2 regions of the Paraburkholderia sp. SEWSISQ10-3 4 genome follow, and region 1 is predicted to be linked to the other one. Evidence: riboswitches for the same ligand, from Rfam matches in the RefSeq annotation. Region 1 holds a riboswitch; the other holds the start of a gene.

What was found. A riboswitch is a leader RNA that binds a small molecule or an ion and turns the genes downstream of it on or off. The one in region 1 is predicted to bind cobalamin.
Region 2: linked by a shared signal. The riboswitch ahead of M0D68_RS34225 (CbtB-domain containing protein) and the one ahead of cobA (uroporphyrinogen-III C-methyltransferase) in region 1 are both predicted to bind cobalamin.

Annotation. Positions count from the first base shown of each region.
Region 1 covers NZ_JALPRI010000011.1:199,932-206,165, forward strand. The annotation lists gene cobO (cob(I)yrinic acid a,c-diamide adenosyltransferase) at 1-216, opposite strand, end outside; gene M0D68_RS36650 (cobalamin biosynthesis protein) at 213-770, opposite strand; partial or broken gene cobA (uroporphyrinogen-III C-methyltransferase) at 747-1,463, opposite strand; cobalamin riboswitch at 1,687-1,915, opposite strand; cobalamin riboswitch at 1,995-2,268, shown strand; gene cobW (cobalamin biosynthesis protein CobW) at 2,452-3,552, shown strand; gene cobN (cobaltochelatase subunit CobN) at 3,559-6,234, shown strand, end outside.
Region 2 covers NZ_JALPRI010000032.1:25,454-31,687, forward strand. The annotation lists gene M0D68_RS34205 (FUSC family protein) at 1-94, shown strand, start outside; gene M0D68_RS34210 (VOC family protein) at 263-1,078, opposite strand; gene M0D68_RS34215 (ABC transporter substrate-binding protein) at 1,136-2,320, opposite strand; gene M0D68_RS34220 (CbtA family protein) at 2,700-3,446, opposite strand; gene M0D68_RS34225 (CbtB-domain containing protein) at 3,458-3,679, opposite strand; cobalamin riboswitch at 3,722-3,861, opposite strand; gene M0D68_RS34230 (histidine phosphatase family protein) at 3,916-4,515, shown strand; gene M0D68_RS34235 (hypothetical protein) at 4,553-4,993, opposite strand; gene M0D68_RS34240 (alpha/beta hydrolase) at 5,039-6,049, opposite strand; gene M0D68_RS34245 (MFS transporter) at 6,093-6,234, opposite strand, start outside.

The DNA.
Region 1 (6,234 bases):
ATGCAGCGCGCCCTTGATGAATTGCACGACGCCGAGGCGCATGCCGTGTCCAAGCACGCGCACGGCCATGCCGAACGCGGCGGTGGTTTTGCCTTTGCCGGTGCCGGTATTGACGATCAGCAGACCTTTTTCGACGGTGGCGCTGGCCTGCTTCTTCTCGTGGCCCTCGCGCCGGCGCTCGGTCATGCGTTGATGCGATTCGGGATCGGTCTTCATGGAAGGTCCTGTTCTTGAGTGTCGTTGTTTGCGTGTTCGCAGGCGAGGCGGGCGGTGGTCGATGCTATCGCGACGGTGATGCCGGCATGTACGGTTTTGCGCACGAGTAGCCGTGCGTTGGCGGTATCGGCTGCAAACGAGGCAACTGGGGTCATTGAGCTAATTGAGGCATGGGCCGCATCAGATTCGGTCGCCGCAGCGAGCAAGGCGCACGGCTCGCAGACGCCGTCTATGCCGAGGTGCTCGCGTGTGGCCGCCGACGGATCCTCCACGGAGATCGCCGCAATCTGCTCGCGGCTGAACAGCTTCAGCGGCAACGCATGACGTGCGCAAAATTCGAGCAAGCCGGTTTCGTGGGCTTTGAGGTCAACCGAGGCGATCGTACTGATTTCGTCGAATGAATGCGAGCCGAGCGTGGCGCGCACAGCCGTTTCGATTTCCTCGGCGGAGCTGTGCAAACGACAACCGATGCCGACGGTTAGCGTTTTCCTTGCATGTCTGTGGGATTCGCTGCCGGCATTCACCGCATCCCGCGCCAAAGCCAACGACGCCACACCGCCGATCACCACGATCGCCGGCGACCCGAGCCCGGCGCGCGAGACCGTTTCCGCGAACTCCCCGAGCCGCGCGAGCGCATGCCGTTGCTCGGGGCGCGTCGCCGATTCGATCGCGGCGCACGGCGTATCGGCGCTCATCCCGGCCGCGAGCAATGCGTCGACGATTTCGTTCAGTCGCCGCATGCCCATGTAAATCACCAGCGTCATTCGCGTAGCGACGAGCGCGGCCCAGTCCGGCTCGCCGCTGCCGGCGCCGTGTCCGGTGACGAACACCACGCCTTGCGCGTGATCGCGATGCGTCACAGGAATGCCGATTGCCGCGGGCGCCGCAATCCCGGCGGTGATGCCGTTGATCACGTCGACGCTAATGCCTGCGGCATGGAGCGCTTCTTGTTCTTCGCCGCCACGGCCGAACACGAACGGATCGCCGCCTTTCAAACGGGCGACGCTGCGTCCCGCCCGCAAATGCTCGAGCATTTGCGCGACGATGCCGGCCTGCGGCGTCGACGGATGCCCGCCGCGTTTGCCGACATACACGACCAGCGCATCGGCGCGCGCGAACTGCAGTACTTCAGGATTCACCAGATCGTCGACCAGCACCACATCGGCTTGCGCCAACGCGCGCGTCGCTTTGAGCGTCATCAGTTCGACGTCGCCGGGACCGGCGCCGATCAGCCAGGCGCGGCTCATCGCAGCGTGCATGGCGCACGCCATGTCGTGACGAATGGGAGCGGCTGAGGCGCGAAGAGGCCGGAGGCGGCAGAAATTGAGGTCATGCGGTGCAACAGATTACGCGCGACGAAAAACGCCGCTCGCCGCGTTTCCCACAGGAAAACGCCAACGGCCGCGCCACGTCGTGCTTCAGCGCCTTCACATCCGTCCCTCGCGGATTCCGGCGGCCGGCAGCGTGACGTTCGCTGCCTCCGCGTCTGGCCGGTATCCGGGCTGACGGCCTCATGCGTTTTGCCTTCCCGTCCGGATTCGTCGGACAGTGGCATCAAAAACGCATGCGCGATGCGAAAGCACCGCAGGTCGCTTACCGTTGCGGGGACAGCACAGGTTGAGCGCAGCGAGCGCGGCCTGTTTCCCGTTTAACTGCACATGCGATCGCATATGCGGGCACCAAACGCGCGCATACGATAGCACACGGCAGGCCGCGCCGGCACTGTGGAAAGGCCTTGCCGAAGCCCGCGTTTCCTTGACGGCAGGGGGCGCTCGGCCTAAACTCGCACGCACTTTGGTGCTCGTGTGCGCGCTCGTGCGCATGCAGTTAAACGGGAAACAGGGTGCCCACCTGCAATGGACCGGGTCAACCTGTGCTGCCCCCGCAACGGTAAGCGAAAAGCGGTGCGTTCTTGAGCGCCGCGGAGCCGGCTTCGATGTCCACGCGCAAGGCCGCGTCGGCATATAACCACTGGGCGAGAAACCACTCGTCCGGGAAGGGGAAGCGGCGCTTTCGCCAGCCCGGATACCGGCCAGACTACGAAGAACGACCATCGCGGGGATGCGGTGGCGCGTTCATGACCTCATTCTCGTTTCCAGTTTTTGGTTGCCTCGGCAACGCCGTTGTTCGTCCCCGTGTTTTGTTAATGTCGTGGTTTGGGGTATGTGCCCCGTTTGCCCGGCCTATACACGATGCCTCGGCGTGCACGAGCAACTCCTACGGATGGACCTCACGATGCAAACTCAAATGCGCAAGATCCCCGTCACCATCGTCACGGGCTTTCTCGGCAGCGGCAAGACCACGCTGCTGCGGCACATTCTTCAGCATGCGGGCGGCAAGCGCATCGCGGTGATCGTCAACGAGTTCGGCGAGCTCGGCATCGACGGGGAAATCCTCAAGGGTTGCGGTATCGGCTGCGATGAGAACGGCGTCGAGACCGAAGGGCAACTGTATGAACTCGCGAACGGCTGCCTGTGCTGCACCGTGCAAGAGGAGTTTTTCCCGGTGATGGAAAAGCTGGTGGAGCGCCGCGAGCAGATCGATCACGTGCTGATCGAAACGTCAGGTCTCGCGTTGCCGAAACCGCTGGTGCAGGCGTTCAACTGGCCGCAGATCAAGAATAGCTTTACCGTCGACGCGGTCGTCACCGTGGTAGACGGCCCGGCCGCGTCGAGCGGCCAGTTCGCCGACAACCCGGTCGCCGTGGATGCGCAACGCAAGGCCGATGCGAATCTCGATCACGAATCGCCGCTGCACGAACTGTTCGAAGATCAATTGTCGGCGGCCGATCTGGTGATTCTGAACAAAACCGATCTGCTCGACGAAGCGCGTCAAGCTGCTGTCGAAGCCGTTATTCGCGAAGAAATTCCGCCGCAAGTGAAGATCGTGCGCGCGCAGATGGGGCAACTCGACCTGCATACGTTGCTGGGTCTCGAAGCGGCCTCGGAAGAAACAATCCATCTACGCCACGACCATCACGGTTCGGCCGAAGACGCCGATCATCATCACGACGAGTTCGATTCGGTGGTGGTGCACGCGAATGTTTCGTCGCGCGAAGCTGTGATCGCCGCGTTGCAAGGGCTCGTCGAAACCAACACGATTTACCGCGTCAAAGGTTTCGCGGCGCTGCCGGGTGCGGCGATGCGTCTGGTGATACAGGGCGTGGGCCGTCGATTCGATAGTTACTTCGACCGGCGCTGGCAAGCGGGTGAAACGGGCGCCGAGCAACAAAGCCGCTTTGTGCTGATCGGCGAAGACCTCGACCAGGCCGCGTTGCAACAGGCATTCGACGCCGCCTTGGGCGCGGTGGCGAACGCTCAGCCGCAACAGGCGTAACCGGTCATGCATCTGCTGCGCACCACGCCGGGCGGTTTTGTCGACGATACACAGGGCGTGATCCGGATCGATCAGCAGCCCGCCGATATCGTGGTGCTCAGTTCCGCGGATACCACGCTGTCATTGCTCGCGAGCGTGTTTCCGCGTCTGGGCGAGGGTTTTCCGAGCGTGCGGCTTGCGAACGTCACGTATTTGCGGCAACCGGCTTCGGTCGATTTCTATGTCGAAGACGTGTTGCAGCATGCGCGTGTCGTGGTGGTCGATCATCTCGGCGGCGAGGCGTACTGGCCGTACGGCATTGAACAGGTGGTCGCCCTCGCCGAGCGCAAGCAGCAGACGCTCGCGATGTTCTCCGGCGATCTGCAGGAAGACCCGAACCTGCTCGCGCGCAGCACCGCCGACGCCGAACTGTGCCATCAGCTATGGCGCTATCTGCGTGAAGGCGGACCGCAGAATGCCGAGGCGTTCCTGCGTTTTATCGCGTACCGCTCGCTTGGCTGGGGGCGCGAGCCTGCGCTGCCGCGCGCCTTGCCTGCCGCGACGCTCTACCATCCCGAACGCGACACACCGACCATTGCCGACTGGCAGGCGCGCTGGCGTGATGACGCGCCGGTCGCTGCGATTCTGTTCTACAAGGCGCATTTGCAGGCGGCCAACACAGCGGTGTTCGACGCCCTGATCGATGCACTCGAAGCACAAGGTCTGAATCCGTTGCCGATCGCAATTACTTCGCTTAAAGATGTGATGAGCCGCGACGTCGTACAGCAGTTGTGCGCGCAACATGATGTTGCGCTGGTGCTGAATACAACCGCATTCGCCGCGTCTGCTATCGACGACCCCGAGCCGCTCGCGCTCGCCGGTGACGCGCCGGTGCTCCAGGTGATCCTTAGCGGCGGTAATCGTGAAGATTGGGTCAAGGACAATCAGGGGCTCAACTCGCGCGATATCGCCATGCATATTGCGCTGCCGGAAGTGGACGGCCGCATCATCACGCGGGCGATCAGTTTCAAGGGGCTCGCCTATCGTTGCCCGCATACCGAAGTCGATGTGGTCCGCTACCAGCCGGACCTCGAACGCGTCGGCTTTCTGGCCGAACTAAGCCGCCGCTGGTGCCGCCTGCGCACGCTCGACAACGCGGACAAGAAACTCGCGCTGATCCTCGCCAACTATCCGATGAGCGAAGGGCGCATCGGCAATGGCGTGGGGCTCGATACGCCGGCCTCGGTGGTCGGCCTTCTTTCGATGTTGCGCGATGAGGGATATCGCGTGGCCGAACTGCCCGCCGACGGCGACGCGTTGTTGAAGAAGCTGACCGAAGGCGTGACCAACGATCCGGTCGTGCGCGACTTGCGACCCGCGTTACAAAGCCTGGCGCTCGACGATTACCTTGTGTACTTCAACGCGTTGCCGGCGGAAGCCCGCAACGCACTGAACGCGCGTTGGGGCTTTCCCGAGCAGGATCCGACGCTGCGGCGCGGCCGTTTCATGATCGCGGGCTGGCGTTGCGGGCAGGTGTTCGTTGGGATTCAGCCGTCGCGTTCACGCGAGCAGGGCGATTACGCGAGCTATCACGACGCTGAACTCGTGCCGCCGCATGCGTATCTGGCGTTCTATTTCTGGCTGCGTCATCAGTTTGGCATCGACGCGGTCGTGCATGTCGGCAAGCACGGCAATCTCGAATGGCTGCCGGGCAAGAGCGTCGCGTTGAGCGATGCCTGCTGGCCCGATCTGATTCTCGGTCCAATGCCGCATCTGTATCCGTTCATCGTCAACGATCCGGGCGAGGGCAGTCAGGCGAAGCGTCGCGCGCAGGCCGTGATCATCGATCACCTGATGCCGCCGCTCACGCGCGCCGAAAGTTACGGGCCGTTGCAGGACCTCGAGCGTCAGGTCGACGAATACTACGAAGCGCTGATGGTCGACCCGCGCCGCTCGAAACTGTTAAGGCGCACGATTCTCGCGACCATCGTCGAGCATAAGCTGCATGACGAGCTGAGTCTCGCGGAGCCGAACGGTCAGGACGATGAAGATGCGTTGCTGACACGCGTCGATGCGTGGCTGTGCGAGTTGAAGGAGGCGCAGATTCGCGACGGTTTGCATACGTTCGGACAGTCGCCTGAAGGTGTGCAGCGGCGCGATACGTTGCTGGCCTTGGGGCGCTTTCCGGTCGGCGATGGCCAGGGCGGCAAGGCTGGTTTGGTCGACGCGTTGGCGCGCGATCTGCTGATGGATCATCTGTTTGATCCGTTGTCGGTGGATTGGGCTGCGGCGTGGGACGGTCCACGTCCCGAGGTATTGCAGCGGGTGAGCGATGCGCCCTGGCGGCATTGTGGCGATACACGCGAGCGTCTGGAACTGCTGGCGGCTGAGATGTTGCGTGAAGTGTGCGGCGATGAAACGTCCGGGACGGCGCCCGCAAGCGGGACTTTGCCGCAAGCCGAACGTGTGATCGAACGCCTGCGCAACGACGTATTGCCGCGGCTCGACGCCTGCGGTTCGCAGGAAATGCTGAACCTGAAGCGCGGTCTTGAAGGGCGTTTCGTGCCGCCGGGGCCGAGCGGGTCGCCGTCGCGCGGACGGCCCGACGTGCTGCCTACCGGCCGCAACTTCTATTCGGTCGATACGCGCGCCGTGCCGACGCAAGCGGCATGGTCGCTCGGTTTGAAATCCGCGCAGCAGTTG
Region 2 (6,234 bases), on a different contig from region 1:
TGGCGCCGTCGCCCAGTTGTTTGATCGGTTGACACAGCCGGCCACCAGAACGCGGAGCGTGTTCAATTGGGCGCTTAGGAATGGGAGCGCCTAAGCGGCGATGGAATTCGGATTTTGTTTGCCCACGGTATTCAAGGCCAGCAGCTGTTGTGAACTTGTCCACAGAAAATGTTCGCAAGCCTGTGGATAACAACCCCACAACAGCGCCAACTGCTTGATCCACTTAACTTACCAAGCGCTGCGCGCCGAAAAGCGATTCCCCTCACCCCGCAGTGATCTCGAACCACGCGCCATGCGTGCGATCACGGTCGAGCACCTGCGGCTGTGCTTTACCATCAGCGCGCAAAGCGACACCCAACACCCCTTCCCCACGCGTGGCCAATTGCCGGCGCAACGCCGCGCCCTCGGCGGTAACGCTCGCGGCATCGACGTGCACGGGGCTCAGCAACACAACGGACGTATCACCAATCGACACCGTCGCCGACACCGCCCCCAGCCCCGGCAAAGCCACCGTCCGCGTCTCCCCTTCACCGATACCGAGCAACGCCCGATACCGCTGCAAACTCGCCGTCAGATCATTCACAGCGACCGTCAAACTCGCCACCCCTCGCACGCCGTTCTTATGTTCACGCACCGCGCCCTCAGCGACACGCAGATGACGCGGCGTGATATCCCCGCACAGGAACGGCAAGTCGCTGGTTTGCGGCCGGCCGGTCTGCCACTCGAGCCGCGCGCCATCCGGACGCACACGCCCACCTGCCTGCGGACCGTCGTATAGCAGACCTCGTCCATGAGCGGCATCGATTACTGCGCCCACGCTCGACGGCAGCAACGCGTAATCAACAAATCCATCGCCGTGACGCTGCCCCACGTCCCACCAGCGACGTTGCGGCGCCGCCTGCAAAAAGGCGATCAGCTCGATGTAACTGCCGTCCGCGAAACCGATCAGCGCGTTATGCGTCACGCCATCGGCATGGGTGCCGCCTTGCTGCACGGTGAAACCGAGCGCAGTGAAGTTTTCAATGGTCTGCGTCAGATCGTGGACGCGAATCACAATGTGGTCGAGTAAAAGGCTCATGGCGCAAAAGTCGTGAATGTTGTGAATGTTCGGAGCGCAAGACCGCTAGCGGAACGCCTACTTCTGCGCAACCGTCGCCTTACTCTCAAGCAACGTCCACTTATCGTTCTTCACCACCACGTTGATGTTTTTCACGCCGATCACACGACGCGTCGCCGGATCAAAATTGGCCTTGCCGAACACGACGCTCGGAATGTCGTGCAGCTTCGGCAGCGCATCGCGCACGGCCTTGCGGTCAGGACCGCCGGCGCGCAGCGCATAGGCGGCGATGATGACGGCGTCATACGCATACGCGTTGAACGCGTCCGGCTCGCGGTGGTATTTCGCCTCGAAGCGTTTAACGAAGCTTTGCACTTCAGGCCCGGATTCACCGGGGAAGAAGCTGGTGTTCGTCGCCACGCCATTGACGGCCTCACCGCCGAGTTCGAGGAATTTCGGCGAATACACGGAACTGGCCGCAGCAATCGGCAGGTTGATGCCGCTAGTTCTCGCCTGGCGGGCGATCTGCGCGCCGTCGGAGTAGTACGAGATCAGCACGATGCCATCCGGGTTCGCGGCGCTCACGCGGACTAGCGTCGCGCGGAAATCTTTCTCGGCCGACTGATAGCCTTCGGCCGCAACGACTTGCGCGCCGCGTTCATTGGCGGCTTTGACGAAGACGTCCTTGCTGGTGCGTCCCCAGTCGGTGTTCAGATAGAGCACGGCAATGCGCTTGAGGCCGAGCGTTTTCACGGCGAGGTCGGCAAGCAGCGGCTGCGCGTCGGCCTGGCTGACCGATGGGCTCCAGATGTAGTCGCCGCCTTTGGTGAAGTCAGGATGCGAGTTGGTGAAGCCGAGTTGCACGAGGCCGGCATGCTGATAAATCGGCGACGCTGCCATCGAAGCGGGACTCGAGAAGTCGCCGAGTTCGATAAGGATGCGCGGGTCGTTGACGAATTTCTGCGCGATCGTGATGGACTGGCGTGGATCGCTCTGGCTGTCTTCGAAGACGTAGTTCAGCGGACGGCCGTTGATGCCGTTGTGGCTGTTGATCTCATCCAATGCAAGATCGAAACCAGCTTTCCATTGCGCGCCGTACTGAGCGTTCTGGCCGGTCAGCGGGCCGCTGACGCCTATCAGGATCGGATCGCCCGAAGGTGGCGCGGCGATGGCCGTTGTCGTCGTTAGTGCCGATGCGGCCAGCAGCAGAAGTGCCGCGAAGTGAGTGGCCCATGATGGGCGCAAGCTTGATGTGTTCGACATGGCTCCAGGCTCGGTTTGCTTGAGATTGGAGTGAGTGTCGGATTTGCCCCGGCTTCGGGCAACCAAGCGATTTGCATAACGTTATGCGGCCATGGCACTTGTCCACAGAAAATGTTCATAGGGTTGTTGATAACAACGGGGCATCGTACCTAAGTGCTTGACGCAGATCGGTTTGTTGCTTGCGGTGCGGGGGGACGCAGCGATGATCGCCGACACGGTTGGCGCGGAGCGGCGCATTGCAGAGGGGTGGCTTATCCACAGAAAACGTTCACAAGCCTGTGGATAACATTCCGGCAAACGCGCCAAGTACTTGATGTATTTGGCTTCTCTCGCGCTGCACGTCGGCGTGACCGCGGCTCGCACGGTCACGCCGTTCACATCAAAGGTAAGCAGACTTCGCGGCGCTGCGGCTCGCGGGAGCCAGCAATTTGCTTCGCTCAACGAGCGCGCCGAACAGCAGCCCAAGGGTTGTCCACATAATCACCTGCATGCCGATGGCCGCGACGCGGAATTTCCACAACAGCACCGCCGGGAAAGCCGCCGGCACTTCGTTGATCGTCGGCATCGACAGTTGCACGGCCGCAATGATCGCAACGAACACGACGCCCGCCACGATCGAACCATTCCATGCGCCCAACTTCAGTGCCGCGCGGCGTCGAACCTTCAGCGAAAACACCATTGCAGCCAGCGAGATCGCAATCATCAGGAAGAACAAGCCGGTCCGCATCCCGATCGTCTCGGGGTCGCCCACCGAGGGTGGATTCGCCGGGTACTTGATGTTCGGGACAATCACCAGCGTGATAAACGCGCCAAGCGCGAGCCATGCGGACAACGCGCGCGCACTCAGCGTACCGACGCGGCCATACGCATACGCGAACACCAGCGAGAACAGCCCACCGAACGCGGCGCCGTACGTCACCACGCCCGTCAACAGTCCGAGGCCCGCCTGGGTGCCGCGGCTCACCAGTTCGGGTTCGGGCGCTTCGCCTTTGGCGGCGTCAGCCTTTTCCTCGAAGGAAATCGCCTGATCGACCTGCGGTTCGCCCACCAATCTCGCGAAGCCGAACGTGAGCAATCCCGCGGCGATGCCTGCAAGCATCCCGCGTACCAACAATTTACCGACCATGTTCGACTCCGTTAGTGGCAGGGAAAGCCGAGCAGATGGCGGCCGTCGTGCACGAATTCGTGCACATACATGCCAGGCACCAGCGACGTGGCGCCCTGCTCCGCACCAACGAAATACAGCGCGAGCAACAGCAGCAAGCCGCCGAACACGACCCAAGGCAGCAGTTCACGCAGCGGAATCGGCGTAGGTTGGGCGACGGGCTGTGTCGTGGAATCGAAAACAGCGTTGGACATAATGGACATCTCCTGGGGGTAACGCGCCCCGATAGTCGATTGAAGAGGGATGCTGCGAAGCTCAGGTCTGGCTTTCGGCTCATGAATGCCGATTACAGTGGCGCGACCGCGCCGGGCTCTCACCGGCTTCCGTGCTTCGCAGTGACGCTATTCTACGCGCTAAACTTTGCCTCTCGGCAATGCAAAGCATGTACGCGGCGTCCCGCTTTAGTCCGGGCTTTATGGAAATCAACCGAATGGACATACGGCTGTTACTGATCAGCCACGCATCGACCGCAGCGATGCGCGCGGGCCGCTTCCCTGCCGACGACCCGCTCGACGCACGCGGCCTCGCCGAAGCCGCCGCCGCACGAGCGCGTCTGTCGATTCCGGATGACGCGGCGGTTTTCGTCAGTCCTGCCGTTTGTGCGCGCGATACGGCGTCGGCCTTGGGGCTCGGCGCCGCGGCATCGGTCGACGAGCGGCTGGCAGATATGGACTACGGCCGGTGGCACGGCCGCCGCCTTGCCGATCTCGCGGTCGAAGCACCACACGACCTCGCCGCATGGACACACGATCCCGACGCGGCCGCGCACGGCGGCGAGTCGTTCAGTCAACTCGTGAAGCGGGTGGGACAGTGGCTCGATGCGCTAAACGGTGCGTTGAGCGAGGACGTCATACAAGGCAACACACAGACCGTGGTCGCCGTCACGCACGCGCCTGTGATCCGGGCCGCGATCGTTCATGCACTCGGCGCGCCGCCGGGCGTGTTTCCGCACATCGAAATCGCGCCGCTCTCGATGGTCGAGTTGCGACGCTCGCGACGCGGCTGGACATGGTGGCCAGCATCACAATAACGGCTACGCTCGGATAGTCCGAAACGCACGTGCCCGCTCACTTGCCCGATACAACCAGCCTCAACTTGCTCGAATCAGCCCGCGTCAACGTGATATCGGTCCGTTTGGCGCGCGTGCCAAGATAAAAATGCTGACGTCCCGGTGAATTCTGATCATGCGTCGCGTCCGGCAGGCACGAGGCGATGTCCGCCGCGACACCCTGCAGCGCGTCCGCGCTCGAACCGGCGTCGTGATGCGGCGTCCACGTGCATTGATAACTCCCGCGGCTCGCCGAACACTGGGCGTCATCGCCGTAGGGTTGCGCGACGCCCTTGCCGTCATCCGGTGTCAGCGAAGCCAGGCCGTCCGGCGCCGCCGCGACGATCCGTTTGAGCGATGCACACGGGCTAGGCGCATCGTCAGCATTCGCGCTGCACGGCAGCAAGGCGCCAAGTGATACAGCGGCGATCGCGGCCGCGAGAATTCGGGTCTTGTTCATGTCGGCACAGTCCTTTGAAAGCTGGCCTTATCGCAGTAGCACGGTTCATGCCTTGCCGAACAACGCCACCAGCCCCTGCGCCGATGCAAAAATCCCGTTCGCGTCGTGCCCGACGCCGTCGATCACAAACGTACGATGCTTCGCCGCCGCTTCCGGATGCCTCAACGCCATATAGCGCGCGTAAGCCAATCCGCGCCCCAGCCGATGCTCGCCCTGCGTCTGCGCAGCGCATGAACGGTCGAGTGCCGGATGCTGCGGATCGCAATCCGCGCCGCCGAGCAGCACGGTGACGTCACGACGCGCATAGCGTGATTCGAGCGCATCAGCGGAGCTCGAATCACCGTCGCTCGAAGCATAGGCCGGCAAATCTTCGAGCCCATACTTCCAGCGATTGAACGACGGACATGCCGTCGCATCGAACGCCACGAATTCACCTGATGCTGTCGGCCGCATCGCATCGAAGTACACGTACGACGAAGGATTCGCGACCACATAGCGCAGCGCAATTCCGCGCGCGACGAGCGGCGCCTCACCGCGCGTCACCACGGCATAGCGCTGCACCACCTGGCCACCGCCCGAATGCCCGGCGATCACCACCTCGGTCAGCGACGCAAACTGCTCACGCGACGCCAGCGTCTGCAGAATGGCGTCGAGCACATCGAACGAACTGAGCGGCGCCGGACCTTCGGCGTTGTCGCCGCCCATCCAGCTAGTCCATTCCCAATGCAGCGTGGATGGCGGTAACGCATGCGCGCCAACGTCGGCACTCGCGAGGAACTGCGGCACGATCAGCAGCGTATCGGCCGCATCGCCACCAGCCAGTGCGCACGCGCGCTCCGCCAGATTGAAGTACGTGTCCGCATTTCGCAGGCGTCCGTGAATCAGAATCACGGCACGCTTGACGTCATGCGTCGGCGCAAGCCAGTCGCCGTTCGCGAACACCGGCACGGTGCCGCTACCCGCAAGCGTCGCGACACTCAGATGCCGGCTCGCGACGACGGCAACCGGACGTTCATTTGGCGCGCGTTCGTCATCGGTAATCAAAGGCTGGGTCATGCAATAAGCTCGTGAGTCATCTAATCAGTCTGGCTAGTGGCGGCTAACGCGTGACGAACTTCGCCGTTGCACCGCCCGGCTCACGTCCCGAGCGCGTGAAATACACCATCGCAAGCGACACGAAACCGGCAAAAATCAGGTAGAACGCCGGCGTCAAACTGCTGCCGGTCAGATGCGTCAAGGCG